One region of the Clostridium omnivorum genome, then DNA from elsewhere that is predicted to be linked to it. Evidence: a T-box and tRNA genes for the amino acid it is inferred to sense, from the RefSeq annotation. Region 1 holds a T-box; the other holds one or more tRNA genes.

The links. The T-box of region 1 lies ahead of ileS (isoleucine--tRNA ligase). A T-box ahead of a tRNA ligase gene usually reads a tRNA of that ligase, here a tRNA-Ile.
Region 2: it encodes a tRNA-Ile, which carries the amino acid that the T-box ahead of ileS (isoleucine--tRNA ligase) is inferred to sense. The anticodon was not compared.

Annotation. Positions count from the first base shown of each region.
Region 1 covers NZ_BRXR01000001.1:2,673,458-2,700,732, forward strand. Annotated here, with positions in the region: gene bsdE14_RS12680 (dihydrolipoamide acetyltransferase family protein) at 1-1,078, shown strand, start outside; gene lpdA (dihydrolipoyl dehydrogenase) at 1,092-2,474, shown strand; gene lplA (lipoate--protein ligase) at 2,535-3,527, opposite strand; gene bsdE14_RS12695 (phosphodiester glycosidase family protein) at 3,902-4,894, shown strand; gene bsdE14_RS12700 (hypothetical protein) at 4,903-5,949, shown strand; gene bsdE14_RS12705 (Mur ligase family protein) at 6,226-8,388, shown strand; gene bsdE14_RS12710 (MBL fold metallo-hydrolase) at 8,441-9,079, opposite strand; gene bsdE14_RS12715 (tetratricopeptide repeat protein) at 9,156-9,911, opposite strand; gene bsdE14_RS12720 (Na+/H+ antiporter NhaC family protein) at 10,258-11,580, shown strand; gene bsdE14_RS12725 (LacI family DNA-binding transcriptional regulator) at 11,626-12,642, opposite strand; gene bsdE14_RS12730 (PTS transporter subunit EIIC) at 12,918-14,267, shown strand; gene bsdE14_RS12735 (DUF871 domain-containing protein) at 14,369-15,466, shown strand; gene murQ (N-acetylmuramic acid 6-phosphate etherase) at 15,548-16,462, shown strand; gene bsdE14_RS12745 (aldose epimerase family protein) at 16,763-17,824, shown strand; gene bsdE14_RS12750 (hypothetical protein) at 17,974-18,390, shown strand; T-box leader at 18,456-18,667, shown strand; gene ileS (isoleucine--tRNA ligase) at 18,840-21,944, shown strand; gene bsdE14_RS12760 (helix-turn-helix domain-containing protein) at 22,131-22,691, shown strand; gene eutH (ethanolamine utilization protein EutH) at 22,693-23,820, shown strand; gene bsdE14_RS12770 (aminopeptidase P family protein) at 23,810-25,588, shown strand; gene bsdE14_RS12775 (formate/nitrite transporter family protein) at 25,821-26,588, shown strand; gene yjeM (glutamate/gamma-aminobutyrate family transporter YjeM) at 26,942-27,275, shown strand, end outside.
Region 2 covers NZ_BRXR01000001.1:273,889-277,405, reverse strand. Annotated here, with positions in the region: rRNA gene bsdE14_RS01290 (23S ribosomal RNA) at 1-1,998, shown strand, start outside; rRNA gene rrf (5S ribosomal RNA) at 2,134-2,250, shown strand; tRNA gene bsdE14_RS01280 (tRNA-Ile) at 2,259-2,335, shown strand; gene bsdE14_RS01275 (MFS transporter) at 2,447-3,517, shown strand, end outside.

The DNA of each region.
Region 1 (27,275 bases):
AAAAACTGCAAGTACAGAAAAACTTAATGAAGGTAAAGAGGAAAATGCTGGTGTTGTAGGTGCAATTGAAGTATCCTCCGAAGTAATTGAAAGCAGCAATGAAAATAAACAAGAAGCTTCAGGAGAGCAATCTAAAGTTTTAGCTACTCCAGTCGCTAGAAAACTGGCAAAAGACTTAGGGCTGGATATTAGGATTATCAAAGGTACAGGTCCAGCTGGCAGAGTTATGAAAGATGATATTTATAATGCAAATAAGCAGGATGAAGCTGATGGCAGAAAGAGCGAGGCAGAAGCTGCAGATATAAAAACTATTAAAGAGGAGATTATTAGGCCAGAGGTAAGGAAAGCTGTAGAGGTTCCTAAGCTTAAGATAACAGGAGAAGTGGAAAGAGTGCCTTTAACTACTATTAGGAAGACTATTGCTAAGAATATGGTGCTTTCAAAGAGTGTAATTCCTCATGCAGCTGTAATGGATGATTTTGATGTAACTGAACTTGTGAAGTTCAGAAGTGAAGTAAAAGCTATGGCTAATACTCAGGGAGTTCAATTAACTTACATGCCATTTATAATAAAAGCCATAATACTTGTTCTTAAAGAATTCCCAATGTTCAATGCCAGCTTCGATGAAGATAATGAAGAAGCAATATTAAAGAAGTACTACAATATTGGCGTAGCTGTTGATACACCAGAAGGTCTCATGGTTCCTGTGGTAAAGGATGCAGATAAGAGGGGAGTTCTTAATATAGCAGAAGAACTTGGTGAATTGATTGTAGGTTCAAGGGAAAGAAGTATACCACTGGATAAGCTTCAGGATGGAACCTTCACAATTACAAATTATGGAGCTATAGGAGCCTCCTTTGGGGTACCAGTTATAAGATATCCAGAATCAGCTATACTTGGTGTTGGTAAGATTACTAAAAAGCCAGTTATAGATGATAATGATGAAATAGTAATAAGACACATGATGCCTATATCCTTATGTATAGATCATAGGATAATTGACGGAGGAGACGCAGGTAGATTTCTAAATAAGCTTAAGGCATATCTTAAGGACCCAATGCTTCTCCTAATGAGTTAAGGAGGATAAGGCTATGAAAGAATATGATATTGTTGTTTTAGGTGGTGGTCCAGGCGGTTATGTGGCAGCTATAAAAGCTGCCCAGCTTGGTGCCAAAACTGCATTGATAGAAAAAGAAAAGGTTGGCGGGGTGTGTCTTAATATAGGCTGTATACCAACAAAAACTCTGCTAAGAAGTGCAAAGGTATATGAAGATTTAATGAATAGCGAAAAGTTTGGTATAGATATTCTTGATAAATCCTCAGTGAAAATTAATTGGCCCAATATGCAAAAGAGAAAAGATGGTATAGTAAGCAGACTTACAGGTGGCGTAAAGATACTTCTAAAGCAAAATGGTGTAGATGTATATGATGGTTTTGGAGAGGTTGTAGATAAAAACACCATTAAAGTTAATGATGAAACCATCAAAACAAAAAATTTAATAGTGGCAACTGGTTCATCTGCAGCTATACCAAAAACTCCTGGTTTAACAGAAGCTTTTGAGAATGGATATGCTATAACAAGCACTGAAGCACTATCCCTTGATAAAGTTCCTAAGGATTTTATCGTAATAGGTGGAGGAGTAGTTGGAGTAGAATTTGCAGCACTATATAATGCACTTGGGAGCAATGTAACTATTCTTCAGAGATCTCAAATCCTGCGTACTTTAGATAAGGATGTAAGAGAAACCTTGGAGAAGATTTTAAAAAACAAAGGCATAAACCTTGTATATGGGGTGGATATTGAAAGATACGAAAACAATAATATAATTTGCAAGGTTAATGGAGAAGCTAAAACCTTTAGTGCAGATAAAATACTAATAAGTATGGGCAGAACTCCAAATCTTAAAGGAATTGAGAAGTTAAACTTAGATATTCAAAAAGGTGCTATAGTAACTGATGAAGGACTAAGAACCAATATTCCTGGTGTGTACGCAATAGGCGATGTAAATGGAAAGTATATGCTTGCTCATGTAGCATCAGCGGAAGGAATTATTGCCGTGGAAAACATCATGGGCAAGAATGAAAAAATAAATTATGATAAGGTTCCTTCATGCATCTATACCTTCCCAGAGGTAGGCGTAGTTGGACTTACTGAAGAGGAAGCTATAAAGAGAGGCCATAAGGTAAAAACAAGCTTATTTCCTATGACTGCCAACGGAAAAGCTATGGCAGAAGGAGATACCGACGGCTTTGTAAAGATAGTTGCTGACGAAAAATATGGTGAAGTATTAGGTGTTCATATTATAGCATCCCATGCTACTGATATGATTGCAGAAGCTGTAACCACTATGGAGCTTGAAGGCACTGTCTATGATTTAGCAAAAGCAGTGCATCCTCATCCAACCCTCTCAGAGGTAGTAATGGAGGCTGCTCATGGCGCTATTGATAAGCCAATTCATATATTTAGAAAGTAAATAAAGTAAAAAATCAACCCTAAGTATAGAACTTAGGGTTGATTTTTTATGCAATAAAAATTAGTAAAACATACACTCTATAAAATTATCCTTAGTTATTGCTGAGAAAAACTGAGAAAACTCGGTAAAATCTAGAGCCTCACGTATATCCTCTTCTTTGTAATTTATGTCTCTGAGAATTGCCTCTAGCTCACAGACATCCCTATTGCCGAAAAAGTCTCCAAAGATTTTTATACCTTTAATGACCCCATCTTTAACATCCAAGTTAAGTTCTAATTTGCCACCATCAAATCTCATAGACTTCTGTATATCAAATTCAGGAGATGCTCCATAATTCCATTCCCATTTTAGATATCTCTCATCCATAAGGTTTTGAATGATATCTAAGTCCTCCTGCTTCAATATAAGTTCTTTTTCACTATAATTTTCATCCCCGGTTAAAAATTTTAATAGAGTAGCTTTAAATTCTTCAATAGTTATCTTATTTTCTAAATAAGGATACACATTGGTTACTCTACTTCTAACAGATTTTATTCCCTTAGAAGCTATTTTATCCATTTTAACGTTAAGAGCATTAGCTACCACAGAAAGATCAGAATTAAAAAGTATAGTACCATGGTGCAGCAGTCTGTTTTTGTGATAATACTGTGCATTTCCAGAGAATTTTTTACCGTCTATAGTTATGTCATTCCTTCCTGAAAACTCTGCTTTTATTCCGAACTTTTCTAGAGCTGAAATTACAGGCTCTGTAAATTTTTTAAAGTTGCTTACAGAATCTTTCTCGTTATTTACTACAAAAGTAAAATTTAGATTTCCCAAGTCATGATATACAGCTCCACCACCGGAAAGTCTTCTAACCACGTTAATATCAAAGTCTTTTATATATTTTGCATTTATTTCTTCTATAGTATTTTGATTTCTTCCAATAATAACAGAAGGTTCATTTTGCCATAAAATTATGTAATCTTCTTTAGGATCCAGATATTTTACGGCATATTCCTCTAAGGCTAGATTAAAATGAGGGTCTTTGCATGTGTTTCTAATACTTATCATAATTAAAACTCCTATCTGATAAAAATTATTATTTGATATTAATTAAAATGTTTTCAATATTGTATATTTATATTATATAATCTAAACCCCATATCTGTATAGAATAAGTGCATTAAAATTCTCACATTTTTAAACAAACCGTAAAATTATTTGCAATATTAAAATAGTTACCATTTTGTAACCGATTGCCTAAAAGTTTGAAGTATAATTTGATGTAAAGTTTTACAAAACAGTATAATATTTAAAATAAAATAAAATGAAATGAAAAGGAGGAATGCATAAGTTTAGTACAAATCAGGTATTGTGGTTGATGAAGATTAGTGATTTTTAAAATATAAAATAGTTATTTATAAATATAAAATAGGAGAGTTTTTATGGAAGAGAATGAAAAAGTTAAAACTAAAAAAATAAAAAGAATTTGTATATTTCTAATATATGAAATTGTCATAATTGTAATCACAGTACCAATACTGACCTTCTATGGACCTTTTAATAATATAAAAAGAACTATAGTGGGTACAGCTATGTTTACAATGAGACATCAAAGGATTGCCACCACCTTTATGTCAAAGAAAGACATAGATGAGATTTTAAAATCAAAGGATACCATAGCGCTAAATGAGAGTGAAAATATACAGGATATAGATTTAAAGCGTAAAAAAGATAATACTATAGAAAAGTATGAGGTTCATGGAAAAAGATTTGATGGTTATATTCTTGAAATTAAAGATAAAGAAAGACTAAGAGTTGGAATCACGAAATACAAGAATAAGAGAGGACAGAGAACCTCAGAAATAGCAAAGCAAAATGGAGGCATAGCTGCTATAAATGGAGGAGGGTTTACTGACGTATCATCTTCTGGTAAAGAATTTATAGGTACTGGTGCGGTGCCAGAAGGTATTGTTATTAGTAATGGTGAGGTAGTTTTTAGCAGTATAGATTATGATGAAAAGACAGAAGTTGCTGCCTTTACTAAAGAAGGGGCATTAATTGTAGGAAGTCATAGCGTTAATGAGCTAAAGAAGCTTGATGTAAGAGAGGCTGTATCTTTTAATAGAACTTTAATTATGAATGGAAAAGGGCTTATTCAGGATGATGGTGGTCAAGGAATACAGCCTAGAACAGCAATAGCGCAGAAAAAAGATGGAACTGTACTGATGTTGGTAGTAGATGGGAGACAGGGGTTTAAACAAGGTGCCTCATTAAGAGAAGTTCAAGATTTACTTCTCAAAATGGGTGCTTGGAATGCTGCAAATCTAGATGGTGGTTCATCATCTACCATGTACTACAATGGGAAAATAGTAAATAGACCGTCAGATAAGGAAGGCGAAAGAACTGTTGCAACAGTAATGTATGTTAAGGAATGAGGGAGAGAATGAAGGTGATAAAAAAACTCATAATTTGGACAGTGATACCAATATCCATTGAATTATGTGCGTTCATGTATGTAGATAAATCCTACTTATCACAGAGCAATGTGGTAGAAATTGTGAAGGTAAATGATAAGATAGAAGAAAAGCCAAAGCTGCAAAATATAAGCATTAGTGATAAAGCAAAGGATATAAAGGTGTCCTATGATGGAAAGTATGTATCTTATGAAGAAGATGGAAGTTTAAAGTTATTGGATTTTAACTCTGGAGATTTAATAAATATAGAAAAGGATAAAAATAATTTGATTTCCTATTATACCTGGCTTCCAGATAGAAATCGGCTGTATATAGCTGAAAAGGTGACTTCCAATGGAGGAAGACCACTTATTAAAATGTATTCTTATGATGTAGATAAAAAAGAAAAGTATGAATGGGTTGATAATCATGAGAATAAAACGGAAATAGAACTTCAAAGCAAGCTTAGTGAAGTTAAAGAAATAGCAATGTCAACACTAAGCAGCTTGGCCTATATTAAAATTGAAAATCCTGATAAGAAATATAGTATATATAGAATTAATGTAATGACTCAACTTGAAAAAGTTAAACTTAAAAATACTCAGGTAGGCAAAATCGGAGTTACTACTACAGATGACAGGCTAATATATGAGGATAAAAAGCTCAATAGATTAATTATTGAAGGATATAACAATGCAAAAAAGCCTCTAGATAATCTTTTGTTTTTAGGGGTAGATTATGATAACTTGATTTATTTAGGAGTGAAACAAGAAGAAAAAATAAGCGAAATATTATATGGAAACGTAGATGAGCCAATAGAGAAGTGGAGCAAAGTAAAATTAGATAAAAGTACTGAAAGGGAGCAACTACGTGTTACACTAAATGGCCAAGTGTACTTAGATAGCTCTGAAAATCATGAACTAATAGATTTGAAGACAAATAAGAAATCTACATATGAAGGAAAGTTGGTTGCCATCTGTGAAAATTCAATAGCTTATCTTAATAATGGTAAACTATATAAGGTTCCTGTAAAATAAAACGAAAAGAAGCTCTAGATACTAGGCTTCTTTTCGTTTTATACCAATAATAGCTGAAGGCTCCTTATGCCAGGAATTTATACAATAAAATAGTGATTTTATATTTAAACCATGTATAAATTTATTAATGAAATGGAACAATTAATTACACATGGCAAGTATAGAAATATTTGTTATAACAGCCTGCTAAAATAATGGCTTTAGGTGGTGATAGTGTTGGAGGTTTCTTCTATTCGGGTTTATGAAGGGAATAATATAAAAAGAAGAAAGAAATGTATGAAGGTTACTTTAGAAGGAGCTCAAGCTAGAGAAATTATAAAGTATCTCAAGGCCTATTTTAGAATATGCTTTGCACTTGGCTTTAAGGAACAGCTAGTAAGCATGGATAAAAATGAAAAGCAATATAACCTATGGATTAGCTATTCTAGAGAGGAATTATCAAAATTTATATTAAACAACATAATAAACTATTGGAATAATGAAGAAAGACTGGTGGAGAAGGCAGCTGGCTTAGTTAAGGAGGGATTTGTGCAGAGTATAGTTGATACTTGGACACTAAAGGGAAATTCTCTAATTGAGCTAGGAGAAGGGATATATCAATTAGGATATGGGAAAAATTCTGTAGTGATTAGCAGCAGTTATCAGAGCTATGAAAACATGGCTCAGGTTGAAATTACAAGGAATAGATCTACCCTATGGAATTTATTAAGATATTCTCATATACCAAAGGTAGATGGAAAGGTTATATACAGTGGAGCACATATTAAAGAAACAGAAAATATGAAGTTTCCTGTTAATATAAGAAGCATTGAAAAAAATATGGATTTAAAAATATCCATAGGAGATAAAGAAGAGCTTAATAGAGTACTTGATAATATGATGAAAATGTATACCAGAGTATTTGTTTATAGTGGAGTTATAAACTACAGAATAATCTGCTTTCATGGTGAGATAGGAATAATATATAAAAATAATGATGGTGTTTATAAAAAAGTTGAGCTTACTAATAAAAAGCTTGAAGTTTTAGAGGTAGTTGATGTAATAGAGAGATTGAAGGATTTTTGTAGGGAAGTATACGAAACACTTGAAATTGAATTTATGTATGTAGACTTAGTGGATGATGAGGAATTAAAAATAGTTGATGCTGGAAGTGTATTTGATAATGCAGAAGAAATTAAGGATATTCAAAACCAAGTGGTAGAGTATTTTGTTGCGACTATGGAGGAGCGAGGGGTTGGAGGAATTCCAATTATATCGATAACTGGAACCAATGGAAAGACCACAACCTCAAGATTAACCTATCATATGTTGAAATTGTTAGGCTATAATGTAGGCTTAACCTCAACAGGTGGAGTATATATAGGAGATAAAAAAATTAAAAATGGAGATACTACTGGGTTCTTGAGTGCTAAGGAAGTACTTAGAAATAGTAGTGCAGAAATAGCTGTACTTGAAACTGCAAGAGGTGGCCTTTATAAAAATGGACTTGGCTATGAAAAGGCTATGGCGGCAATAATAACTTCTCTTTCCGAAGACCATATTGGCATGGATGGAATTAAGAATATTAAAGATTTGCTTGATATAAAGAGTGTTGTTCTTGATGAAGTAGAAAGTGATGGTAAACTTATTGTAAAGTCTCAAAAGGAACTTGTGGAAAAAGTAAATGGCAGAAAAAATGTATGCTTGTTTTCCATAGAAAAGGATGAATATATAAAAAGGCATTTAGAAAATAATGGAGAAGTATTATATCTTGAAAGTGGAAATATTGTTTGGTATAAGAATGGTAGAAAGGTTTTTAGTATAGATGTAAAGGAAATTCCTTTCACATATAATGGTATATCACTTTCCAATATCCTTGATATAATGGCATCAGTGGCTGCTATAGAAGCAGTTTATGGAGATATAAGTTCTATTTTTGATTCTTTAAAAAAGCTCCAATGCGATTTAATAATAAATCCAGGAAGGCAAAATATACTTCAAATTAACAACTTTAATGTAATATTAGACTATGGACATAATTCTGAAGCTTTTAATCAAGTACTTACTATTGCTTGCTCGCTAAATCCAACGAAGATTACTTCCATTATCGCTGCACCTGGAGATAGGATGGATAAATATATAGAAGAGCTGGGAAGTATAGCAGCTAGGTACAGTGATTACATAATTATTAGGGAGCAGGAGGACTTAAGAGGAAGAAAGCAGGGAGAGAGTGCTTCATTAATTGAAAAAGGAGTGCTTGAAGCAGGCTTTAGCAAAAAGAATGTAAAAATAATTTTTAAGGAAGAAGAAGCGATTGTTTATGCCCTAGAAAGGGCGGAAAAGGGTGAAATTATTGTTTTATTTACTCAATGCCTTAATGTTATAATTCCAGCTATCAATAGCTTTTTAGAAGTTTCTGGTTATGAGAAAGTAGGAGAAGGTTTAGACTTTTCTCATTAACATATAGGTTATAGATAAATTGCCCCTGTGTAAATCACAGAGGCAATTTGTTTTAGCGACTATAGTCTAATATTTTAACTACATTTTCACCTTCAAGTTCATTTTCTAGTTTTAAGGTTGAACTGGGGACTCTATCACCATTTTGCATATGAGTCAAAAAGGTCTCTACTCCTTCTATAGGAAAGGTCACTGAAGGAGTCTTAAAGTGCATTGGAATTACAATATGAGGGTTTAGGAGTTTGCAGACAGCAGTAGCCTCTTTACCGTCTATAGTATAATTTCCACCTACGGGAATAAATAGCACATCAACATGACCTATTTGATCTGCATCTGCAACAGTAAGTATATGTCCTAAATCACCTAGATGACAAATTCTATAATCATCCATTTTGAAAACATATATTACATTTTCCCCTCTTTTTGCACCTTTTACATTATCATGATAGGAAGGTACTCCAACTATATCAATATCACACTCGTTAAAAAAGCCTACTCTATCTAGAATATGAGGAGTTCCTTTTATTTTTTCTATATAATCATGATCGAAATGATGATGGCTTATAGTAACTACATCTGCTTCACCATCATACACTTTATATCCTACTGAACCATCAAAGGGATCAGTAAGCAGGCACCTGCCTTTTGAATCTTTTACTAAGAATGAAGAATGACCAAGCCATGTAATTTCCATGATAAAATCTCCTTTTCAAGTTAATACACACTCCATAGTATATCCCGAAAATAATCTAAATATAGGGATATTATAACTAATTGTTAAGATCATCTTTTAATGTGTTAATTTCATTTTCCAAACAAGCTTTATCTATAGGACTGATAAAAGTAAAATTACAGCTAAGTCCATTGTTAAACATTTCTAGTGCTTTCGATGAATCGCCTAGTGCTTTAAGAGTTTTTCCGTAATAGTAGTAAGCAGTAGCAAAAGTAGGATTTTTTGATATAACATCTTTATAAATTTCAGCTGCTTTTTCATAATCCTCTAAAAAGTAGTAATTCATACCTAGGTTGTCCAAGATTCCTAAATCAGTATTGCTGTAATCATAGGCTTCTTTATTAAATTCTAAAGCTTTTGAGTAATCTCCATTAAGTATCAAATAGTAGCCTAGGTTTTGATAAACAGTTGAGTTTTTATATCCTTTACTTATGAGCTGCTCTAGTAATTCAATAGCTTTTGGCAAATTGTTTTTCTTCCACATTATTAGTGAAAGATTTAATCCAATAGTAATTTCGTCTTTAGGAAGCAGCTTTGCTGTTGATACCTCATTAAGTATTTTTTCAGCCTTATCAATTTCACCATTTCTTATAAGTACATAGGTATACATTATTTTTATAGATGGCTTGCAGTGTTTAAAATTATATGCTTTTTCATATAATTTCATAGCTTCAGCAGTTTCAGCATTTGAATATTTCTTATTGGCTTTAACAAAAAGGAATATTGGCATATTGCTGTAAAGCAGGTATGTAATAAAGGCAATTATTAAAAGAATTAGCACTATTTTAGTCATTTTTTTCTCCTTTCACTGGTCACACTGGGTAACTTATTCGTGCCGGTTCCCACCAGCAAGTGTCCGGGGTAATTTTTAACGCAAATTCTCATTTGCTAAATTACCCGTTGAAGGTCATTTAGACCTTCAACCCAGTATAATTAATTATTATTTAAATTATAGCAGAAATTTAGATAATTTGTATTCAACTCACATAATGAAGTTACAGATTATTTACAAGAAGTTATTTTTTATAAAAGGCCGATAGAAGATAAGTTTTAGTTTTGTTGAAAATGCTAAGGATTAATTGTACAATAAGTGTGAAAAAACAATTGATACAAATGCTTTAGAAATTTAGGGGGATCACATGGATATAATTTTAGCTTTTATTTTTTGCTTCGTTATGCTAATAACCAGTGTATTTATGGGAGTTTTTGTAGGGTATCCTTTAATCTTAGGGCTTATAATTTTTATAATTATAGCCTGCAGAAAAGGCTTTAAGCTTTTAGATGTAATAAAGATGACTTACAGAGGCGGGAAAAAATCTTTAATAGTTCTAGAAATTTTTGTGCTTATTGGTGCAATAACTTCCAGCTGGATGGCTTCAGGAACTGTGCCAGCTATAGTGTATTATGGAATGAAATTTTTAAATCCAAAGTTTTTTATACTTTCAGCATTTATAATCAGCTCCATAGTTTCCTTTTTAATTGGTACTTCCTTTGGAACTATAGGTACTGTAGGAGTTGCACTTATGGTTATGGCTAGAAGCGGAGGCGTGAATCCGGTTATAGTTGGAGGAGCAATACTCTCTGGAGCATACTTTGGAGATAGATGTTCACCTATGTCCTCTAGTGCCAATTTAGTAGCTCATATAACTGACACTGAGCTTTATGATAATATTAAAAACATGACCAAAACATCTATAGCAGCTTTTGTAATCTCATGTATTTTATATGTTGTATTTTCCTTTGAATTTCCACTAATATCCTCAGGCAGCAGTATAACGGATGAAATTATTAGAATATATAATGTGAGTTATTTAACCTTGATACCAGCCCTTATAATATTAGTGTTGTCCTTTTTTAAGATTAATGTTAAAAAGCTTATGGCGTTAAGTATTGCCGCAGCTTCATTAATAGCAATTGTAATTCAACATAATACTATCTATGATTTAATTAAATCTATTATCTTTGGATATAGTATGAGTGAGGCTAGCACACTAAGCAGCATAATAAAAGGCGGGGGTATATTGTCCATGCTAAAGATTGCTTTAGTTGTGTTTATATCCTCTGGCTTTACAGGAATTTTTGAGGAAACCAATATGCTGAGCGTTGTAGAAGATATAATTAAAAAGCCAAGCACAAGAGCAGGATTGTTCTTTACTAATATTTTAGTGAGTATTGCTACAGCGGCCTTTGGATGTAGTCAAGCTCTGGCTGTAATACTTACCCACCTATTGATTAAGGAAGGGTATAGCGAGAATGGAATTAGCAATAGTGAGCTTGCATGTGATATAGAAAATACAGCTATTGTAATATCCCCTTTAATACCTTGGAATATTGCTGGGCTAGTTCCCTTAACAACTTTAGGAGTAGGACTTGGAGCTATTGTTTTTAGCTTATATCTTTTCCTATTGCCTATATTAAATTTTATAAGCTTATTTTTAAAAGATAAGGTCAAAACTGCATAAATAAAAGCCTTCAGTTAGCTGAACTGCTCACTAAAGGCTTTTTATTTATTTTCTTAGACTGGATTCCCGGACAATAAGTTCAGGGATAAGCAGTTTATTTTCAAAGGTATTAGTTTTATTCTTTAGCTTATCCATAAGTATTTCTCCAGCAACTTTTCCTAGTTCAAAGGTATTAATCTTCAGACAAGTAAGAGGTGGATCCATATAAGGTGCTAATGGAAAATTATCAAAAGTTAATATTCCTATATCCTCAGGAATTCTTAGTCCTTTTTCTTTTACAGCTTTAAGCACGCCAAAGGCAGTATAATTGTTTATGCAAATTACTGCATCGGGTGGATTATCCATGGATAATAAGTCCCTCATAAGTCTGTAGCCATCCTCTTCTGTACCTAAACCACCTTTTATGTAACCTTGATTTTCTCTTATATCCAGCTTATCTAATACTTTTTTGTAGCCTAGAAGTCTGCTGAAGGAAACAGGTTCATCCTTTGTGCCACCAATGAAGGCTATATTAGTATATCCTTGTTCTAAAAGATGATTTGCTGCTAATTCACCGCCAACAGTATTATCTATATCTACCCAGCTAGCTTTATTCTTTTCCTTTGGCTTACCAATTATAACATAAGGAAATTCACTTTCATTTAACTCCTGTATGATATCCTTATTTACAATTGAAACATGTATTATAAGACCATCTACCTTTTTGCTATAAACGAATTTATTTAAAAAATGCTCATTTGAATCTAAATAACTTATATTGCCTAGAGTAAGATCATAGGCACTGGAGAGAACTATGCTTTGAGCACCTCCAATAATATCATAAAAAAAAGGATCTAAAAAGTTATCCTTGCTAGAGGTATTTATTAAAAAGCCTACATTAAAACTACTTTGCATGGCCAATTGCTTTCCAATACTATTTGGTGTATAGTTCATCTCTTTAAGAATAGCTCTAATTCTAATCTTTGTTTCCTCGGAAATAAGAGGACTATCATTTACAACTCTAGACACTGTAGAAGGGGCTACCCCTGCAGCTTTTGCTATATCATTAATTGTAACAGCCATTTTTCTTCCACCTTTACTTATTTATGCAAACGTTAGCAATTATTATTATATCATTTTAAATCAGGTATTCAAGTAGAAATAATTTGTCGTTTATGATAAGTGAAAGTAATAATTCAGAATATACTGTCAAATGGTGTATAAAATAAAGTTTCGCATAAAACTATTGACATTTGAAATTTTATTTCATATAATTAAACCATAAGATATACAAATAAATTTCAAACGCGTTTGAAAAGGATTGTACATTGTATTTATTTGAAAAGGAGGAAAATCTTATGGCAGATAATAATTTATCCCCTAGAGTTATTGCAGATAATATTCTTCAAAAAATTGGGGGAAAAGATAATGTAGCGTCACTAACTCACTGCATGACTAGATTAAGAATGGTGCTTAAGAATAATGACCTTGCAGATAAGGACGGCATTAAAAAGATTGAAGGAGTTCTAGGACTTGTAGAACAATCTGGACAGCTTCAAATTATATTAGGACCAGGAAGAGTTGCAAAGGTATCACAAGAGGTTGGACAAATGACAGGACTTCAAGTTGGTGAACTTGATGAGGCGGCAGTCAAAAAGGCAGAAATAAAGGCTAAAAATGCTACTCCTTTCAAGAATATATTAAGAAAGATCTCCAGTATTTTTATTCCACTTATACCGGCTTTTATAGGTTGTGGACTTGTTACAGCAATATTAAATATAGTTCTTAAATATAATGCACCTTTTGCAGCAGGTCCAACTGCTGGAATATTAAAAATTATAGGAAATGCAGTTTTCTTTGGATTAAGCCTATTTGTAGGTGTTAATGCAGCAAAGGAATTCGGTGGTTCACCAATGCTAGGTGGTGCAATGGCTGCAATTCTTACTCATCCAGACCTTGCCAAGGTAACTATTGGAGGTAAGGCTCTAGTACCTGGAAGAGGCGGAGTTATAGCTGTATTACTAGTTGTTGCTTTTAGCAGCTGGCTTGAAAAGAAACTTAGAAAGGTTGTTCCAGAAGTTTTAGATTTGTTTTTAACTCCACTACTTACACTGCTAATATCTGGCTTTGTTGCACTACTAGTACTTCAACCAGCAGGGGGAGCTATATCTGATGCTATAGGAAATACAGTTAAAGTTGCAATCAAGGGTGGTGGCGCCTTTACTGGATTTATACTAGCAGGAACTTTTTTACCACTTGTTATGACAGGGTTACATCAAGGATTAACTCCAATTCATGCTGATTTGTTAAAGACTACAGGACAAACCCTTCTGTTACCAATATTGGCTATGGCAGGAGCTGGTCAAGTTGGCGCAGCTATTGCAGTACTTGTTAAGACAAAGAATAATAGATTAAAGAAAACTATATGGTCAGGACTTCCAATAGGTATATTAGGGGTTGGAGAACCATTAATATATGGTGTTACTTTACCACTAGGTAAGCCATTTATAGGAGCCTGTATAGGTGGTGCATTTGGAGGAGCATTTATTGCAGCTATGAAAGTAGGGGCAATAGCAATGGGATTATCAGGACTTCCATTAGCAGCACTTGTAAGTAGCCCAGCTAAATATATTATTGGTGTTGTAATAGCGTACGCAGGTGGCTTCATTGCAACTTATCTATTAGGATTTGAAGATCCACAAGAATAGTAAAATGTTAAGAGGAAAGTAGATTTAATATGTAATAAAATATATTTTCTACTATCCTCTTTGTTTTTTAAAATAATTCCATGAAAGATGGAGGAGAAAACATGGGAAAAGGAATCTCGATTTTTTTAGGCATGAATTATTCTCTGAAAGAAAATAAAAATTACATTATGAAGGCAAAGAAAGAGGGCTTCAGTAGTGTATTCACTTCTCTACATATACCAGAAGCTGATTATGAAAATGCTATTAATGAATTTAGGGAAATTGCCGAATTAAGTAAAAGTTTAGATATGAATATTATTGCTGATATATCACCACGAGCTTTTGAATATTTACATTCAGATATGAATAATTTAGGTGCCATCAAGGAACTTGGGGTATATGGAATAAGAGTAGACTTTGGCTTTTCAGCACAAGAAATAGCTTCCTTTACCAAAAATCCATACGGATTAATGATAGAAATAAATGCAAGTACAGTTACGAAGAAGTTTTTAGAAGAACTTCATAGTTATAATCCAGAATATAGCAGGCTTCAAGCGTGTCATAATTATTACCCAAGATTAAACACAGGCATATCAGTAGATACAATGCTTAAAAAAAACATTATGCTTAAAAATAGAGGAATGAAGGTATCAGCGTTCATACCTTCTCTAGTAAATAAAAGAGGACCAATATATGAAGGACTTCCAACTTTAGAAAGGCATAGATTTTTAAAACCTGAAATTTCAGCAAAACATTTATACGCTTTAGGATTAGATGATGTTATTTTTGGAGACAGCATTCCAAGTACTGAGGAGATAGAAGCAGTTGGAAGAGTAAATGAAAAAGCCTTACAGTTAAGCATAGAGTTGCTTAATCCGTCGGAGCTTGAAAATAAAATCATCTTTGAACACATCCATGAAAATAGACCAGATTCTGCTGAGGATGTTGTTAGATCTACTAGTTCTAGGTTAGTTCTAAAGGGAAATAATTCAATTATTCCTCATGATAACATAGCAAGAACTAAAGGGTGTGTAACCATTGATAACTGTAAGTACTTAAGATATTGTGGCGAATTGCAAGTGTGCAAAAGGGATTTAGAACCTGATAATAGAGTAAATGTGGTAGGGAAGGTAGTGGATGAGGAACTTTTCCTAATTGACTTTATAGAAGATGAATCAAGATTTGAATTTATAACTACAAGTATTAATGAAGTTTTTTAATATAAATAAACTTAGCAGTAGAAAACGCAGATATATTTTACTTAAGGAGGTGTGTTTACTCTTTTTTTGGAGTAGATTATTATGAAGATTGAAAGTTTGGAAAAATTAGTTACTGAAGGTAGAAACCCAGATACAATGAATATAGATAGCGTAAGCACTCTAGAAATGGTTGAAATGATGAATATGGAAGATAAGAAAGTTGCCTTGGTTGTAGAAAAAGCAAAGGTAAGCATAGCAAAAGCCATAGATGTGATAGCTGAAAGGCTAAAAAGAGGCGGCAGGCTTATATATATGGGCGCAGGTACTAGCGGAAGACTAGGAATCCTTGATGCTTCGGAGTGCCCTCCAACCTATGGAGTATCAGATGAATTAGTTCAAGGTATTATTGCTGGTGGATATACAGCTATATTCAAAGCTGTTGAAGGTGCAGAAGATGATGCAGAGCTTGGGAAAAAAGATTTAATAGAGAAAAATTTAAAAGAAAATGACGTAGTATGCGGTATAGCAGCATCTGGAAGGACACCTTATGTCATTGGAGCCATGAAGTACGCGAAGGAAGTAGGAGCTGCAGTAATAAGTGTGACTATGAATCCTGAAAGTGAAATGGCTAAGATATCAGAAGTACCTATTTCTGTTGTTGTAGGTCCAGAGGCTGTTATGGGGTCAACAAGAATGAAATCAGGAACGGCTCAAAAGATGGTTCTAAATATGCTGTCTACTGGAGCAATGATAAAACTAGGCAAGGTGTATGGAAATCTTATGGTAGATGTAAAAGCATCCAATGAAAAATTGTACACTAGAGCAAAGAGAATAGTTATGCTAGCTACTGATAAGTCTGAGGAAATTGTAAATAAGTATCTTGAGGAAACAGACTTTGATGTAAAATTAGCTATCCTTATGATTATAACAGGACTAAAAATAGAGGAAGCTAAAAAACTCCTATCAGAAAATGAAGGATATGTGCAAAAAGCTATTGATGCAGCAAATAATATATAGAGATATAGTTAAAAAGCTTTGATTTGAAATGATAATCAAAGTTTTTTATTTTTGTTAAACATTAGTTTTAATTGCAAGTATCTTTACATGGCGTAATTAAAATATTTCATAAATAAATTGGAAATTTTGTTAGAAAAGTTATGGAAAATTAGTTAGATAAAAGTATAATAGAGTTTAGATGAAAATATATCCAAAGTTAGAAAGAGGTAAAAGTCCTAAATGGACTTTTACGGGTAATCTGCCGATGGGAATCGGCATGAATAGATTACCCAGTGTTTCGAGTGAAAGGAGAAAATATCTATGAGCATAACAAAGAAATTTTTAGCAAATACAAAAAGTGGGCTTAAGGTAGAGAGCTATACTTTAAGTAATTCTAATGGGATGGAAGTGGATATACTTAACTTAGGAGGAATAGTATACTCCTTAAGGGTACCAGATCGTAATGGCAGAATAGATGATGTAGTGCTAGGATATGATGACATAGAAAGTTATTTAAAGCCAAGAGGGGCATACTTTGGAGCTATTGTAGGACGTCATGCTAACAGAATTGGGGATGCTTGCTTTGAACTTAATGGTATTGAGTATAAGCTGGCAAAAAATGATGGAGAAAATCAACTACATGGTGGTATAAAGGGCTTTGATAAGGTTATATGGCAGGCAAAAGTAATTGGTGGGGATAATGAAAAACTGCAGCTTTCATATTTAAGTAAGGACGGAGAAGAGGGGTTCCCAGGCAATCTAGAAGTAAAAGTAATCTATAGTGTTACAGAGGAGAATGAACTTAAAATAGAATATTATGCAGCAGCCGATAAGGATACTGTAGTAAATCTCACAAACCATTCTTATTTTAATTTAACTGGGCAAGCTTCAGGGGACATACTAAATCATAAGGTCATGATAAATGCAGATAAATTTACTGTGAATGATGATAAAGCTTTGCCTACTGGAGAAATCTTAGAAGTTCAGGGAACTCCAATGGATTTTACTAGCTTAACTGAAGTGGGTAAGAATATAAACAGTAATTATGACCAAATAGTTTTTGGCTCTGGTTATGATCATAACTGGGTGCTTAATACAAAAGGTGATATATCTAAAATGGCAGCAGAGGTTGTTGATGAGAAAAGTGGAAGAGTGTTAGAGGTTTACACCACAAAACCAGGTGTTCAACTTTATACAGGAAACTTCCTTCATGAAGCTGAAACAGGTAAAGGTGGAGTAAAATATGATAAGAGAAGTGGATTATGCCTTGAAACTCAATATTTTCCTAATGCCTTAAAACATAAAAACTTCCCTTCTCCAATACTTAAGGCAGGAGAACAATATAGACATGTTACAATATATAAATTTACTTTAGCAAAATAAATAATCGCAGCATAAACGCAACTTTTATATTTTCATACATATAAAGGTTGCGTTTATGCTTTAAAAACGTCATTTCATGCCTTTACTATTGAAATGTTTTTACCATGTTTTATAATTATAGTATATATATGGCTTGGATGGGGGATTTTATGAGAAAGAGATATTTTGTTATTGGGTGTATTTTAATTTTTATTGTGTCGTTAGTTACTGTACTGTGCATTCATGAAAGAGAGGCTCATAAGGATGTATGCAATCTTAAAGTTTACAAGGCTATCTTAGGGTGTAAAGTTCGGCCTGTAAAAGAGATGAAAATGAGGGTAGGAGAAAATGAATACTTAATACCTTTACCAAAATCAGCTGCAAGAGTTCAGGATGAAATATTTGTTACAAGGACAACAGATTTAGACGAATATTTTGATAAAACATTACCTGCCAGCGGATGGAAAAGATATGATAATTTTGGAGATGTCCATGTAATTAAGAATGATAATGGAAAAGATACTGTATTGTTTTTAGCAAAGCCTTATTCAAAGTCATATATGATGATAAATTATAAGAGTTTATAGAATTTAAACATAGAAATTCATTGACATTTTTCCCTATTTATAATAAAATTTAAACAATATAAAGTATAAAAGCTACGATGAGGAAAAGTACTTAGATTATGAACTTGCAGAGAGTGGGGATTGGTGGAAGCCCACAGGGAAGGTTTAAGGAAAATCACCTCTGAGCTGAAAGCTGAATATATAGTAAGCGTATCCGTAATCCTGCGTTAAAGGATAGAGTATGTTGGTACTTTAAATTGAACCATAGGTGGTTTTGCGAATTCACTTCGTCCTATTTGGGCGGAGTTTTTTTATTTTTTTCTATTGTAATCCACATAGCATGGCTCAGTGTATATCAGCATTATCAGAGTACTAGGGAAATAGTTTTTTCTTTGCTATGTTTAAGAAAAATTATACAATAAGTATTTATGTCAATAATTAAGATAAGCAATATGAAAGGAGATCAAATTATGTACAAAAAAGTTGATTCTTCTAAGGGCTTTGTAGATATGGAGAAAGATATACTAAAGCTTTGGGAAGAAAGAGATGTTATTAAAAAGAATTTTGATATGAATGAGGAAGGCGAGTACTTCACATTCTATGATGGACCTCCAACAGCTAATGGAAAGCCACATATAGGTCACGTTATAACAAGAGTTATGAAGGACCTTATACCAAGATACAAGGTAATGAAAGGATATAGAGTTTTAAGAAAAGCTGGCTGGGATACTCATGGACTTCCAGTAGAGCTTGAGGTTGAAAAATCACTTGGTATTTCAGGAAAACCTCAAATAGAAGAATATGGTGTAGAAGACTTTGTTAAGAAGTGTAAAGACAGCGTATTTACCTACGTTTCACAATGGAAAGATATGACTGAAAGAGTTGGATATTGGGTAGATATGGATGATCCATATGTAACTTATCATGACAACTATATAGAATCAGAATGGTGGGCATTAAAGAAAATATGGGAAAAAGGACTTATATACAAAGGTCATAAAATAGTACCATATTGCCCAAGATGTGGAACAGCTCTATCCTCTCATGAAGTTGCTCAAGGCTATAAGGATGTTAAGGATAGCTCCATATATGTTAAGTTTAAAGTTAAGGATCAAGATAAATATATACTAGTTTGGACAACTACTCCTTGGACACTTCCAAGTAATGTTGCACTAGCAGTAAATAAGAGCTATGACTATGTAGAAGTAGTTCATAAGGATGAACACCTAATACTTGCAGAATCATTACTCTCAAAGCTTGATGGAGAATATGAAGTAGTTAGCAAATTCAAGGGAGAAGAATTATTAGGCGTTGAGTATGAGCAAATGTTCAAATTTACAACACCTGATAAAAAGGCTTTTTATGTAATCCATGGAGACTTTGTTACATTAACAGATGGTACAGGTATAGTTCATATAGCTCCAGCCTTTGGTGAAGACGATAATCTAGTTGGAAAGAAGAATGATCTTCCTCTAATCAATTTAGTAGATGCTGAAGGTAAATTTGTAAGTGAAGCTGGAGAATGGGCAGGTATTTTTGTTAAAAAGGCTGATCCTAAGATTATTGAATTCTTAAAAGAAGCTAACATTCTTTATAAAACAGAAGGTTTTACACACTCCTATCCTTTCTGCTGGAGATGTGATACTCCGCTTTTATACTATCCAAGAGAATCCTGGTTTATAAAGATGTCAGCAATGAGAGACAATCTTCTTAAGAATAATAACAAGATAAATTGGCTTCCTGATAATGTTAGAACAGGAAGAATGGGTAACTTCCTTGAAAATGTTATAGACTGGGGTATAAGCAGAGAAAGATACTGGGGAACTCCACTTCCAATTTGGGAATGTGAATGTGGTCACAGAGAAATGATAGGCAGCAAGGAAGAATTAAGAGAAAAGGGAATAAATGTACCTGAAGAAATAGAACTTCATAAGCCATATATAGATAATGTAAAATTAGAATGTCCACATTGTCATAAAGAAATGACAAGGGTATCTGATGTTATAGACTGCTGGTTTGACTCAGGTTCAATGCCATTTGCTCAGCACCACTATCCATTTGAAAACAAGGAATTGTTTGAGCAAAATTTCCCAGCACAATTTATATCCGAAGCTGTAGATCAAACAAGAGGATGGTTCTATACACTGCTTGCTATATCTACAGTATTATTTGAGACAAATCCATTTGAGAATTGTGTTGTTCTAGGACACGTGCTAGATAAGAATGGATTAAAGATGTCTAAGCATAAGGGAAATGTATTAAGTCCATGGGTAGCACTAGACAACGAAGGTGCTGATGCTACAAGATGGTATTTCTATACAGCAAGTGCTCCATGGCTTCCATCAAGATTCTATGAAGAAGCAGTTATAGAAGCACAAAGAAAGTTCTTAAGCACTCTTTGGAATGTATATTCCTTCTATGTGCTTTATGCTGAAATAGACCAATTTGATCCTACTAAATATGAGGATTTTGTCAGCGGAAATGTGATGGATAAGTGGATAATGTCAAGACTTAATACATTAATTAAGACTGTTGATGAAAACCTAGCAAATTATAGAATTACTCAAGCTGCACTTTCTATAGAGGAATTTGTAGATGAGCTTTCAAATTGGTATGTAAGAAGAAATAGATCCAGATACTGGAGTGAAGAGCTTACAGATGATAAGATAGGAGCTTATGTTACTCTATATAGAGTATTAAAGAACTTATGCTTTGTAGCAGCTCCATTTGTACCATTTATAACAGAGGAAATATATCAAAATCTTGTAGTTGCATTAGATAGTAGTGCTCCAGAAAGCATACACCTATGCAGATGGCCACATGTTGATGAATCTTCTATAGATGTTGATTTAGAAAATGAAATGGATCTTGCTTACAAAGTTGTTAAACTTGGTAGAAGTGCTAGAAACTCTGCTAATATAAAGAACAGACAGCCGCTTTCAAAGATGCTTTTAAGCACAAAGGTGCTTCCAGAATACTATAGCGATATTATTAAGGAAGAACTTAATCTTAAGGAGGTTGAGCTTGGTTCTGATTTATCAAAGTATGTTAACTTTGAAATCAAGCCAAACCTTCCAGTACTAGGGAAGGCATTTGGTAAGCTTATACCTGGAATAAGAAAAGAATTAGGTACTATGAACCAAATGGAACTTGCTCAGAAGATACAAAACGGAGGCACTGTAGTTATTAATGTTCAAGGAACTGAAATAGAACTTAATAATGACAATCTTCTAGTTACAATGCAGGGACTTGAAGGTTATGCCTTTGCAGGAGAAGGTTCTATAGGAGTTGTTCTTGATACTCATATCACAGATGAGTTGAGAGAAGAAGGACATGTAAGAGAAATTATAAGCAAGATTCAAAACATGAGAAAAGAAAGCGGTTTTGAAGTTGCTGATAAGATAAATCTATATGTTTCAGGTAATGAAATGCTTGAAAAAGTAGTAGAAAAGTTTGAAAATCATATAATGAGAGAAACTCTTGCAGTAGAAGTTGTTTACAATGCTGAAAGAGACTACAATGAAGCTAACATTAATGGAGAAAAGTTTAATTTAGCTGTAGAAGTTGTAAGATAACAAAATTAAAAAAAGAGTATGGATTTATTCCATACTCTTTTTTGATTTTAAGAAGTTAGAAGTTCATAATTAAGATACTTGCGTTCATTTTCAAAAAAATACGAATTATTTTTTTAAAATACATTTATTTATACATGAAATATGTGTTAAAATATTCATGGATATGAAAATAAGGAGGGTGCTTTTATGGATATAGGCTCAAAAATTAAAGAATTGCGAACTAACAAAAATATGACTTTGAAAGACTTAAGTGAAAGCAGCGGATTATCTGTAGGATTTTTATCACAGCTTGAAAGAGGATTGACTACAATCGCCGTGGATTCATTAGAAATTTTAGCAGAGATATTAGAAGTACCATTGACCAATTTTTTCGATATCCCACATAGGAAGGATAAAGTTGTTCTAAGAAATTACGAAAGACAAGTGCTCAGCATAATGGATGGCGGATTTATATACTACAACCTAAGTACTGAGCTTGAAGATAAAAGCTTTCTACCAAAGCTTGTAGAAATACTTCCTCAAAAGGATGAAGAGGAAGTACAGCTTAATAGTCATACTGGAGAAGAGTTTATTTATATATTAGAAGGAATTTTGACCTTATATATTGGAAAAGAAAAATATGAACTCTACCCAGGAGATAGCGTTCATATGAATTCAAACATTACTCATAACTGGGCAAACCATACTAACAAAATCGTGAAGTTAATTGCTGTTAATTCTCCAAATTATTTTAAAGGTGTTAAGTAAGATGGATAAGGTAGTTATTTATATAATCGGAATATTTTTTTTAATAGGCGGAATAGATTATCTCCTAGGAAGCCCTATGAAATTGGGCAACAAGTTTGAAGAGGGCATGAAGACTATGGGAGCATTGGCTCTTGGTATCATAGGATTATATTCCCTGTCTCCTGCTCTTTTAAGCCTGTTAGAGCCAGCAGCAAAGGTATTTTCAAAGGTTACACATATAGACCCTTCTATACTGCCTGCTAGTATCTTTGCAGTAGATATGGGAGGTTATCAGTTATGCACTAATATAACCTTAAATAACAAAATAGGAATATTCTCTGCAGTTGTGATTGCATCTACTTTAGGTACAACAATAAGTTTTACTATTCCGGTGGCGTGCAGTCTTATACAAAAAGAAGATCAGGATTTTTTTGCAAAAGGCATCATGATTGGTATATCTACTATACCATTCGGCTGCTTAGCCGGGGGAATTTGGATGGGAATTAATTTTCTTCAGTTAGTTTGGACACTATTTCCTATATTTATTCTTTCAATTGTTTTGAGTATAGGACTTATTAAAATGCCTAACAGGGTTATAAATGGGTTTAGATATTTTGGTAAATTTATAATGATACTGAGTACTTTAGGCATAATGCTTCAAGGCATACATATTATATTTGGAATTAAGCTGGTACCAACTTTAGTACCCTTTGAGGATAATATGAAATTAGTAGGAAAGATTACCTTTATTTTAGCAGGAGCCTATCCTATGCTTGAGGTGCTAATAAGATTTTTGAAGAATTTCTTTAATAGAATTGCTAGGATACTAGGTGTAGATTCAATATCTATAGTTGCTCTTGTAGGAAATTTAGCTAGTAATCTTTTAGTGTTTGGAAATTTAAGCAGAATGAATTCTAAGGGTAAGGTTATTTGTACCTCAATGGGGGTAAGCTGTGCTTTTGTACTAGGAGGACAAATGGCTTATGTGGCTAGTGTGGAACCAAAGATGATAGGGGCTTATTTCGTAACCAAAATTGTTTCCGGAATACTTAGCTTATTTTTAGCATCAAGGCTATTTGAATATGAGTATAAAAAATCAACTCAATTAAGTGAAGTTAGTGTGATGGGAGGAGCTAGTTATGGTGATTAAGGAAAGGCTTATTAAACTAAGAGAGCTTATGAAAAATGAAGGCATTAGTGCTTATATTATACCAAGCACAGATGCACATCAAAGTGAGTATGTAGGCGAGTACTGGAAGTGCAGACAGTGGATTTCAGGTTTTACAGGTTCTGCAGGAACTGTGGTTGTTACTCTAGATAAAGCAGGACTTTGGACCGACGGCAGATATTTTATACAAGCAGAAAAGCAGCTTTTGGGAACAGGAATTGATTTGTTTAAAATGGGTGAATCCGGAGTACCTTCCTTTAGCGAATGGATTAGAGAAAATTTAAAGCCAGGGGAAAAGGTTGCCTTTGATGGAAAGGTTTTCTCAATGGCTGCAGCGGAGAAGTTAAAAGCTGAGCTGAGTTTAAAGAATATTGAAGTTATAATGAATTTAGATTTCATAGGTCAGATATGGAAAGACAGACCATCCATTCCAGAAGATAAAATTTTTATTCACCAGGTTAAGTACACTGGTAAGAGTAGAACAGATAAGTTTAATGAAGTAAGAAAAATAATGGCAGAAAAAGGTGCGAACTATTATCTACTAGCATCTTTAGATGATATATGCTGGCTATTTAATATAAGAGGCAGAGATATTCCAAGTAACCCTTATGTCACTTCTTATGCTGTGGTTGGAGAAGAAAAGTGCTACTTATTTGTGAATATGAAAAAGGTAGATGATAAAGCTCGCGAAGAACTTGAGAAGGATGGGGTTATACTAAAAGAATACAACGAAATTTTTAAGTTTCTAGAGCAGCTAGATAACGAAGCTTCAATAATATTTGATTCAAACAAGGTTAATGCCTATTTGTACAATAGTATTAATACGATGGTAAAAAAGATAGATGAATATAATTTAACTACCATGCTAAAAGCTGTTAAAAATGATGTTGAAGTTGAAAATATAAAAATGGCATATATAAAAGATGGAGTAGCATTAGTTAAGTTTTTTAAATGGCTTAAGGAGAATGTAGAAAAACAAACCATTACAGAAATTGATGCTGAAAACAAGGCCGAAGAATTTAGAATGCAGCAGGAGCTTTTCCTGGAACCAAGTTTTGCCACCATTGCTGGATACAAAGAACATGCTGCAATGATGCATTACAAAGCCAATAGTGAAACAACTTATGTACTAAAGCCTGAAGGATTTTTCCTCATTGACTCTGGAGCGCATTTTTTGAATGGAACTACTGACATTACCAGAACTGTATCCTTAGGAAAGCTCACAGAGGAAGAAAAAAGAGATTTTACACTTGTACTAAAATCAGTAATAGCACTTTCAACTGCTAAATTTTTAAATGGTGCTACAGGTTCAAATCTGGATGTTATAGCTAGAATCCCATTATGGAATTGTGGTTTAGATTATAAGTGCGGAACAGGACATGGTGTTGGATATTGCTCCAATGTACATGAAGAACCTCAAAGATTTAGTCAAGTTCCAAATACAATTAAGCTTATAAAAGGAATGACAATTACCATTGAGCCAGGAATTTATAAAGAGGGATTACATGGTATTAGAACTGAAAATACTGTACTTGTTGTAGAAGATGAAAAAACTGAATTTGGTCAATTTATGAGATTTGAAACGCTGTCCTTCATTCCTATCGACAGAAGGGCAATAGTAAAAGAAATGCTGACTATTGAAGAGGTTCAGTGGATAAATTGTTATCATAGAAAGGTATTTGAAGTCCTTTCCCCACATATTAATGAAGAAGAAGTGCAGTGGCTAGAAAGTGAAACTGCAGAAATATAGTCAAGTTAACTAATATTGCTCTATACTGAAGGTTTTTGGTATAGAGCTTTTTATTTTGTGAAAAATGAATGAGGGAAATATATAAATTCATATGTGTACATTTATCATTTTTAGAGGTAAAGTTGCGACTTTACCATACAAATAAACAGAAAATTATTAAAGTTACTGTTGGAGAAATTTTATGATATAATAGCAATGTTGTAAAACAATATAGTTCAGGGGGAAGGTATACATGTACAGTACAGATATTGAAAATGTAGCACATTATGCGGAGAAAAAGAGTGCTGCACTTAAGAAGAGCTCATCAAAGTACATTACTGCAGCTGCTTTGGCAGGAATGTATATAGGTATAGCTATAATATTTATTTATACAATTGGAGCATATTTGAATGCAGATCATTCACCAGCCACAAAGATTGTTATGGGAGCTTCCTTCGGAGTTGGACTTAGTCTTGTTATGGTTGCTGGTTCAGAATTGTTTACAGGAACAAATATGGTTATGACCATAGGCGCGCTGGAAAAGAAAGTAACTTGGCTGGATGCAATTAAGATATGGACCGCAAGCTTTTTCGGAAACTTTATAGGATCACTTATAGTTGCTGGAATATATGCTTTAACTGGTCTTACTCACGGAAAAGTTGGTGAGTTTATGGTTGAAATGGCAAGTGCTAAGATGAATGCAACTTCCTTACAATTGTTTACAAGGGCAATTTTGTGTAATATTTTAGTTTGCCTTGCTGTTTGGTGTTTCTATAAACTAAAAGATGATACTGCAAAATTAATTATGATATTTTGGTGTTTGTTTGCATTCATAAGTTCAGGTTATGAGCACAGTGTTGCTAATATGACTTTATTATCCTTAGCCTTGATGCTTCCACACGGTGCAGCAGTTTCTTTTGCAGGACTTGCTCATAATTTATTGATAGTTACGATAGGAAATCTTGCAGGTGGTGCAATTTTCCTTGCATTACCATATTGGTTTATTTCAAAAGAAAAATAGGAAATGAAAAAAGCAGAATCAATTGTAATGAATAGTTAAATAGAAGTTTAAATATGAAGCCTTGCCTTTAAATGCAAGGCTTTACCTATATTCCAAATAAATATAATTGACAGGTTAAATCACTCCATATATAATATGTATTGTGAATTATTTACTAAAGTTTTATTAGACTAAATATTAATGCGAATTTTCTTCATTGTATAGGGGGGCACCAATATAATGTCGAAAATATAGCAAGAAAAGATTCAGAAAATAAAAATTATGAAAAATATTGTTGCAAAAGCAGAATGTTTAGTTTATAATAAGCTTGTAAAACAAATTCATAAGGATTATTTATAAAGGGAGGAAAAAATATGTCATCTAATGTAAACGCTACCAAAAAGCTTACACTGGTATCATTAATACTAATGATCTTTACTTCAGTTTACGGATTTAATAATATCCCAAGATCCTTCTACAAAATGGGATACGCAGCTATTCCTTGGTATATAATATCTGGTATAGCATTCTTCGTACCATTCGCTCTTATGATGGCGGAATTCGGTGCTGCATTTAAAAATGAAAAGGGTGGAATTTACTCCTGGATGGAAAAATCCGTTGGACCAAGATTCGCTTTCATAGGAACATTCATGTGGTTTGCTTCCTATGTAATATGGATGGTTAACGTTTCATCCGGTATCTGGGTTC
Region 2 (3,517 bases), 2.4 Mb from region 1:
ATGGGCTAGGGGGCATTGCGCTTACTGAACTCTATCAAACTCCGAATGCCATATACTTGTACCCCGGCAGTCAGACTGCGAGTGATAAGATCCGTAGTCAAAAGGGAAACAGCCCAGATCATCAGCTAAGGTCCCAAAGTGTAAGTTAAGTGGAAAAGGATGTGGGATTTCTAAGACAACTAGGATGTTGGCTTAGAAGCAGCCACTCATTCAAAGAGTGCGTAATAGCTCACTAGTCGAGAGATCCTGCGCCGAAGATGTCCGGGGCTAAAACTTACCACCGAAGCTATGGATGTACCGTAAGGTACGTGGTAGAGGAGCTTCCTGTATGGGCAGAAGTCATACCGAAAGGAATGGTGGACTGTACAGGAGTGAGTATGCTGGCATAAGTAGCGAGAAATGAGTGAGAATCTCATTGGTCGAAAACCTAAGGTTTCCTGAGGAAGGCTCGTCCGCTCAGGGTTAGTCGGGACCTAAGCCGAGGCCGAAAGGCGTAGGTGATGGACAATCGGTTGATATTCCGATACCAGAAGTGGCGTTATTAGAGATGGAGTGACACAGTAGGATAGGATGTGCACACTGTTGGATTAGTGTGTCTAAGCATTTAGGTTTGCAGATAGGCAAATCCGTCTGCAGTAACTGAGGTGTGATGGGGAGCGAAATTTAAGTAGCGAAGTATCTGATTCCACACTGTCAAGAAAAGCTTCTATCGAGGTAACTTCTGCCCGTACCGCAAACCGACACAGGTAGGTGAGGAGAGAATCCTAAGACCAGCGGAAGAATTGTTGTTAAGGAACTCGGCAAATTGACCCCGTAACTTCGGGAGAAGGGGTGCCTACGCAAGTAGGTCGCAGAGAATAGGCCCAAGCAACTGTTTAGCAAAAACACAGGTCTCTGCTAAAGCGAAAGCTGATGTATAGGGGCTGACGCCTGCCCGGTGCTGGAAGGTTAAGGGGACTAGTTAGCGCAAGCGAAGCTATGAACTTAAGCCCCAGTAAACGGCGGCCGTAACTATAACGGTCCTAAGGTAGCGAAATTCCTTGTCAGGTAAGTTCTGACCCGCACGAATGGCGTAATGACTTGGGCACTGTCTCAACAACAAATCCGGCGAAATTGTATTGCGAGTGAAGATGCTCGCTACCCGCGATTGGACGGAAAGACCCCGTAGAGCTTTACTGTAGCTTAGCATTGAATTTCGGTATTGTCTGTACAGGATAGGTGGGAGACTGAGAAGTAGGGGCGTCAGCTCCTATGGAGTCACCCTTGGGATACCACCCTGACAGTACTGAAGTTCTAACCACAGTCCATGAAACTGGTCGTGGGACATTGTTAGGTGGGCAGTTTGACTGGGGCGGTCGCCTCCTAAAATGTAACGGAGGCGTCCAAAGGTTCCCTCAGAGCAGTTGGAAATTGCTCGTAGAGTGCAAAGGCAGAAGGGAGCCTGACTGCGACACCCACAAGTGGAGCAGGGACGAAAGTCGGGCTTAGTGATCCGGTGGTACCTCGTGGGAGGGCCATCGCTCAACGGATAAAAGCTACCTCGGGGATAACAGGCTGATCTCCCCCAAGAGTCCACATCGACGGGGAGGTTTGGCACCTCGATGTCGGCTCGTCGCATCCTGGGGCTGAAGTAGGTCCCAAGGGTTGGGCTGTTCGCCCATTAAAGCGGCACGCGAGCTGGGTTCAGAACGTCGTGAGACAGTTCGGTCCCTATCCGTCGCGGGCGTAGGAAATTTGAGAGGAGCTGTCCTTAGTACGAGAGGACCGGGATGGACTGACCTCTGGTGTACCAGTTGTTCCGCCAGGAGCACGGCTGGGTAGCTATGTCGGGACGGGATAAACGCTGAAAGCATCTAAGCGTGAAGCCCACCTCAAGATAAGATTTCCCATAGCGTAAGCTAGTAAGACCCCTTGAAGAACACAAGGTTGATAGGTCAGGGGTGTAAGCGCAGTAATGTGTTTAGCTGACTGATACTAATAGGTCGAGGGCTTGACCAAATATTCTTAATCTGTTCAGTCTTGAGAGAATAATATTCTTTCAAAGTTCAGTAACCTTTTTATAAGGAAACTCACTCAGCGGAGCTGAGGAGTACTGATTTGTTACCAAAATCGAAGATTTTGACAAATCATGCATCTGGTGGTAATGGCAAGAAGGTAACACCCGTTCCCATTCCGAACACGAAGGTTAAGCTTCTTAGCGCCGATGGTACTGCAGGGGAGGCCCTGTGGAAGAGTAGGACGCTGCCAGGTTAATATATGGATCTTTAGCTCAGTTGGTTAGAGCAACCGGCTCATAACCGGTTGGTCCGGGGTTCGAGTCCCTGAAGGTCCACCATAAAAGACAGTACAATATACAAGTTTGTACTGTCTTTTTTATTTATTATGATATAATTTAAAGTGTTATATAAAATAAGAAGTTATTACTAGTGGGGCGGGGGAACAACTCATGAAAAAGAAAGATTTTTTACTGTTTATGATTGCTAGTGCAATACTTGGAATAAGCCAAAGTATTGATTCATCAGTTTTTAACAACTTTTTAAATGATACATTTCATTTAACTGTAACCCAAAGGACAATTTTAGAAATACCTAGAGAATTTCCAGGATTTATGGTGGTATTTGTATCAGGATTTTTAATGTTTTTAGGTGATGTTAGAATTGCTGCAGTTGCAAATATACTAGCAGCGGTAGGGATGATGAGCTTAGGGTTTTTAACTAAGAGTTATGGTGGAATGATAATTTGGCTTACCATATACAGCATGGGGCAACATTTGTTTATGCCTGTATCAAATAGTATAGGAATGAATATGGCTGAGGACGGTAATATTGGGAAAAGATTAGGACAGATTAACGCAGTAAACACATTGGTATTTTTGGCTACAAGTTTGATTACAGCATTAATATTTAAAAATATTAGTGTAAATTATAAGATAGCATTTTTAATTGGCGCTGTAGCATTTTCTTTATCAGCAGTACTAATATTCTTTATGACACCCCACAAGATAAATGTTCCGAAGAAGAAATTTGTTTTTAGAAAAGAGTATTCAATATTTTATGTTTTAAGTATACTCTATGGAGCAAGAAAACAAATTTTTATTACCTTTGGACCTTGGGTACTAATAAAGGTGTTTAATCAAGGGGTTAGTACATTTGCAATTCTAGGCTTTATAGTGGCAGGTATAGGAATATTTTTTAAGCCATTTATAGGACATATGATTGATAAACTAGGAGAAAGAGTAGTGCTTGCTGGTGAAGCTTGCATACTTATTTTTATATGTCTTGGATATGCTTTTTCAAAGTCTCTCATGTATACTATTGGTATGGGAAGTTCAGCAATCTATATTATATGTGGGTGTTTTGTATTAGATCAGTTACTTGTAGCGGCAGGCATGGCTAGGTCAACATACTTGAAAAAAATAGCCGTAGCCCCTGAAGATGTTTCACCTACATTATCCATGGGAATAAGTATTGATCATATGGTATCAATGGCTGTGCCATTTATTGGAGGGTTTATATGG